One region of the Caballeronia sp. LZ024 genome, then DNA from elsewhere that is predicted to be linked to it. Evidence: riboswitches for the same ligand, from Rfam matches in the RefSeq annotation. Region 1 holds a riboswitch; the other holds the start of a gene.
The links. Region 1 has a riboswitch for glycine ahead of gcvT (glycine cleavage system aminomethyltransferase GcvT). Riboswitches for the same ligand answer to the same signal wherever they lie in the genome.
Positions count from the first base shown of each region.

Region 2: it holds a riboswitch for glycine, as region 1 does, so the genes downstream of both, QCE48_RS22350 (D-amino acid dehydrogenase) here and gcvT (glycine cleavage system aminomethyltransferase GcvT) in region 1, are expected to answer to the same signal.

Region 1 covers NZ_JARUXL010000001.1:3,338,428-3,341,244, forward strand. Annotated here, with positions in the region: gene QCE48_RS15115 (oxidoreductase) at 38-1,081, shown strand; glycine riboswitch at 1,152-1,251, shown strand; glycine riboswitch at 1,275-1,401, shown strand; gene gcvT (glycine cleavage system aminomethyltransferase GcvT) at 1,531-2,652, shown strand; gene gcvH (glycine cleavage system protein GcvH) at 2,722-2,817, shown strand, end outside.
Region 2 covers NZ_JARUXL010000004.1:38,013-40,829, reverse strand. Annotated here, with positions in the region: gene QCE48_RS22365 (hypothetical protein) at 1-77, opposite strand, end outside; gene flhD (flagellar transcriptional regulator FlhD) at 111-428, opposite strand; gene QCE48_RS22355 (hypothetical protein) at 655-957, opposite strand; glycine riboswitch at 1,041-1,136, shown strand; glycine riboswitch at 1,140-1,242, shown strand; gene QCE48_RS22350 (D-amino acid dehydrogenase) at 1,326-2,600, shown strand; gene clpP (ATP-dependent Clp endopeptidase proteolytic subunit ClpP) at 2,614-2,817, opposite strand, start outside.

The DNA.
Region 1 (2,817 bases):
CCACAATATCGCGACACCCACGCACGAGGATGCCCGCATGAGTTCCCTACTGAAAGTCGGCGTGATGGGCTACGGCCTGGCCGGCGCGACGTTCCACGCGCCCGTCATCGAGCACTGCGGGCGCGCGAGCGTCGCCGCGATCGCGACGAGCCAGTCCGAGCGCGCGCAGGCCGATTATCCGAAGGCGGCGATCGTCGCTGATTTCGACGCGCTCGTCGCCATCGACGAAATCGAATGCATCGTGATCGCGACGCCCAACGACACGCACTTCGACCTCGCGCGCCGGGCGCTGGAAGCGGGCAAGCACGTGGTCGTCGACAAGCCAGTGACGCTGTCCGCCGCCGCCGCACGCACGCTCGCCGATCTCGCGGCCGCGCGCGGCCTGCTGTTCGCGCCCTTTCACAACCGGCGCTGGGACGGCGATTTCATCACGTTGCGCGCGCTGATCGAAAGCGGGCGGCTCGGACGCGTGACGCATTTCGAATCGCATTTCGACCGTTTCCGCCCGAAAGTGCCGCAGCGATGGCGCGAGGAAACGTCGCGCGGAGGCGGTCTGCTGTTCGATCTCGGGCCGCATCTGATCGATCAGGCGCTCACGCTGTTCGGCGCGCCGCAGACCGTTTTCGCGACGGTCCGGCAGCACCGCGACCACGCGCACGCGCCAGATTACGTGCATCTGCTGCTCGGCTACGGCGACAAGGAAGTCGTCCTGCACGCTACCGCGCTCGCGGCGCTCGAACCGCCGCGGTTTTCCGTCCACGGAACGCGCGGCAGTTATGTGAAGAACGGGCTCGACACGCAGGAAGATCAGCTGAAAGCGGGCCTGCGTCCGGGCGACGCCGAATTCGCAAAAAATCCGCCCGGCCTCCTGCGCGAAGTCGACGGCGATCACGATCTGCGCCAGGAATTCGCCACGCGCGACGGCGCCTACGCCGACTACTATCGCGCGCTGGCAGCGTCGATCCAGGACAAGAAGCCGTTCCCGGTTTCGGCGCAGGACGCGGTCGACGTGATGACGATCATCGAACTCGCGATGGAAAGCGACGCCGAAGGGCGGCGCGTGGCATTCAGGCGGCTGTGAAGCCCGGGCGGCGTGCCACTCGGCGGTTTCCTAATCTGTTTGACAAGCCTAATACGGTCGCGTAAATTCGCCGCACGCGTCGGGAGAGCGCGTGGCCGCAGGTTTTGCGCGCCGCGCCGCCGAAGGGGCACACCCGCAAACTCTCAGGCAAAAGGACCGGCCGCGTCGAGGAAATCGTTCGTTCAGAACCGTTTCTTCGCACTCTGGAGAGCGGCACGGCCGGGATGGAAACAATCGGCTGGTGCCCACCGAAGGGGCGCGCGATGGGCCGCATACCGGGTCCGCGCAATCTCTCAGGTACCGAGGACAGAGGGGTCATGCTTCGATCCGCCACGCGGTTTGGGCTTTGCATGCTGCATTTGCGATCACGCAAAGACGCAGCCTGAAAAGCCGAAACCGCCGGTGAAGTCGAAGCATGGCCTTTTTTGTTTTTGCGACCCGAGGCCCCGATGACCGAACTTCAACACACGCCCCTCCACGCCGCTCACCTCGCGCTCAACGCGCGCATGGTCGACTTCGGCGGCTGGGACATGCCCGTCAACTACGGCTCGCAGATCGACGAACACAAGGCCGTGCGCACCGACGCCGGCATGTTCGACGTGTCGCACATGCGCGTCGTCGATTTCACCGGCGGCCCGGTGCGCGACTTCTTCAAGCTCGCGATCGCCAATAACGTCGACAAGCTCACCACGCCCGGAAAGGCGCTCTACTCCTGCCTGCTCAACAGCAAAGGCGGCGTGATCGACGACCTGATCGTCTACTTTTTCGCCGAAGACCATTTTCGCGTCGTCGTGAACGCGAGCACCGCCGAGAAGGACATTGCGTGGTTCGGCCAGCTGAACGCCGAAGGCGAATTCGGCCTGACGATCACGCCGCGCCGCGATCTGGCGATCGTCGCCGTGCAGGGTCCGAACGCGCGCGAAAAAGTCTGGCAAGTGGTGCCGGAGACGCGCGCCGCGACCGAATCGATCAAGCCGTTCAACGCCGTGACGTTCCCCTCGACGCCCTTCGGCGAACTGATGCTCGCCCGCACCGGCTACACCGGCGAGGACGGCTTCGAGATCCTCGTGCTGGACGCGCACGTCGAAGCGCTTTGGGACGCACTGAAGGCGCAGGGCGTGAAGCCCGCAGGCCTCGGCGCACGCGACACGCTGCGGCTCGAAGCCGGCATGAACCTCTACGGCCAGGACATGGACGAAAACGTCTCGCCGCTCGACGCGGGCCTCGCGTGGACCGTCGACATGAAATCGTCGCGCGATTTCATCGGGCGCACGGCGCTCGAAGCGGACGGCCAGAAGTCGAATTTCGTCGGACTGATTCTGCACAAGGAAAACGGCCGCGCCGGTGGCGTGCTTCGTGCTCACCAGAAAGTCGTCACGCCGGCGGGCGAGGGCGAGATCACGAGCGGCACGTTTTCCCCGTCGATGCAGGAATCGATCGCGTTCGCCCGGGTGCCGGCGAGCGTGAATCCGGGCGACGTCGTGCAGGTCGTGATCCGCGACAAGCAACTTCCCGCTAGCGTGGTAAAACTGCCCTTCGTGCGCAACGGCAAGGTGCTCGCGAGCCTCTGACGAGGCCGCGCCGCACGGCGCAGCGCATGTCCGAACCCTACTCTCAAGAACCACGCACAGGAGCATCCAATGAGCATCCCGGCCGAACTGAAATACACCGAATCGCACGAATGGGTCCGCACCGAAGCTGACGGCACGCTCGCCATCGGCATCACCGATCACGCG
Region 2 (2,817 bases), on a different contig from region 1:
CGCATGGCGCACACGCGCGCGGCGACGAGGCGCGCGTCGTCGAAAAGCGCTTGGTCGACGCAAAAGGGAAATAGCACGCCCTGGTTCATGAAATGCGGACCCGCGTAGTCTCAGGCGAACTGGGCTGCCGGCAGGCCGGCCATGATGATCGCGGCGTGTGTCGGCGCGACGGTCGAGTTCTTCGGCGCCTGCGTGAGCGCCGTGAGCATCGCCTGGTCGTTGAAGCGGAAGAAGCACAGCAACTGGTCCGACGCAGCCAGCTTGACCACCTGCGCGAGCGTCAGGTTCGCCAGGATGTCGGCGATCTCCCGCGACAGCCCGAGGCGGAACATGCCGATCGCGCGGTCTTCACGCAACAGGCGCTGGGCCAGCATGATGTACGAAAGGTTGATCTCGCGAATCGCTTCTGAAGTCTCGGCGGTTTGCATGGCGTCTCCGGTCTGGCTGGGCGAACGGTCGTTCTGGACCGCTTCCCGTAACATTCGTTACATTTCGTAACAGGATGGATCGGAGTCTAAAGTCGCCGCAAACGATTAGCAATGGGTTTTCAGACGTTTTTTTCGGATGGAAAGAATTTCCAGGTAACTATTGCGCAAACCATTGCGCGCCCAGCCAGCCGGCGCGGTCCGGTTGGTCTACATGTAACAAACCGGCTTACTGTTGCGACTCGTCGTCGTCCTCGTCGTTCATCCCGAGCGCCCAGCGGATGTCGCGTGCGAAATCGAGGCTGACCTTTTCCCACTGCGGCGAGCCGAGTGCGAAATCGCGGGGATTGCTCCGGCCGCGCGCGCGCCGAATCGTCTCGATGCTCAGCGCGAGAGCAAATGCTTCGCCACGGAGCGGATGCATGCGGCCGAGCGGGAGGTCTTCGTCTTGTTCCATTGACCAGTTTTCGGCGCATGCAGAACAAACTTGAGGACGGTCGTGCGGCGCCGTCTGCGTCGCGATGCCGCGCAAGCGCTTGCGCGCACGCGGCTTTGTCGTGAAGCCGAAAAGACTTGCCAACAATAATCGCGGACGTTACCTTGCACCTGTTCTCGACATGCAGCGCGGGAGAGATCGTCAAGGCAACTGATGACGACGCCGACGGAGCAACCGCCCCGGAAACTCTCAGGCCCAAGGACCGCGCCGCAGGAACGATCTGGAGAGAGGCGCGACGCGCCCACCGAAGGGGATCTTCCGCCGCATCACCGCTTCAGCGTTTCACTGGCGTAAGAGAAACTCTCAGGTACATGGACAGATGGGGCATCGGCGCCGGAAGCCGACTCGCGCAATGAGCGCGGTCGAAGGCATCCGGCGATGCTCAATTCGATCTGGACCATGTCATGTCACGAATCGCCATCATCGGCGCCGGGATTACCGGCGTCACCACCGCTTACGCCCTCGCCCGCCGCGGCTTCCAGGTTACCGTCTACGAACGTCATCGCTATGCGGCGATGGAAACGTCGTTCGCGAACGGCGGCCAGCTCTCCGTCAGCAACGCCGAAGTCTGGAACCGCACGGCCACCGTGCTGAAGGGCCTGCGCTGGATGCTCACGCGCGACGCCCCGCTGCTCATGAATCCGTCGCCCTCGTGGCACAAGTATTCGTGGATGGGCGAATTCCTGCGCCAGATTCCGAACTACCGCGCGAACACCATCGAGACCGTGCGCCTCGCGCTTGCCGCGCGCGAGCATCTCTTTTCGATCGCCGAGCGCGAAGGCATCGCGTTCGACCTGGAACGGCGCGGCATCCTTCATATCTACAAGGATCGCCGAGACTACGACGCCGCCGCGAAGGTCAACGCGCTGCTGCGCGAAGGCGGCCTCGACCGCCATGCGGTCGGCGCGAGCGAGATCGGCCGCATCGAGCCCGCGTTGCAGGGCGAGTTTCATGGCGGCTTCTTCACGCCGTCGGATTCGACCGGCGACATCCACAAGTTCACGCGCGGTCTCGCCGATGCCTGCGCGCGTTACGGCGTCGAATTCCGCTACGACACGCAGATCGAGTCGATCCGGCAGGGCGGCGACGCGCGCATCTCGATCGACGCCCGCCACGATGGAGAACGGCGCGCCGACGTGTTCGAGCAGGTCGTCGTGTGTGCGGGCGTGCAAAGCCGCGCGTTCGCCGGCATGCTGGGCGACCAGGTTAACGTCTATCCGGTGAAGGGCTATTCGATCACCGTCTGTCTCGACGATGAACAGAGCCAGAACGCGGCCCCCTGGGTCAGCCTTCTCGACGACAACGCGAAGATCGTCACGAGCCGGCTCGGTGCCGATCGCTTTCGCGTCGCGGGCACGGCCGAGATCAACGGCTTCAATCGCGATATTCGCGCGGACCGCGTCGCGCCGCTCGTCGACTGGACGCGGCGTCTCTTCCCGCAGGTCTCGACCGCGCGCGTGATTCCGTGGGCCGGCCTGCGACCGATGTTGCCGAGCATGCTGCCGCGGGTCGGCGCCGGCAAGCTTCCGGGCGTGTACTACAACACCGGGCACGGGCATCTCGGCTGGACGCTGTCGGCGGCGACGGCCGAGTCGATCGCCGAGACGATCCAGCACGGCGCGGGCCGCCGCAAGCCCGCGGGCGTACGCACATCCCGGCCCGCGCCGGTGCGCTCGTAACACGCACGAAGGTTCACTCGCGGCGGCCGGCCAGCACTTCGTCGATCAGTCCGTAGTCGCGCGCCTCGACCGCCGACATGAAGTTGTCGCGGTCGGTGTCGCGCGCGATCTCTTCGACCGTCTTGCCGGTGCGCTCCGCCGTGATCGCGTTCAGACGCTCGCGCAGGTACAGGACTTCCTGCGCCTGGATCGCGACGTCGGCGGCGGTGCCCTGCGA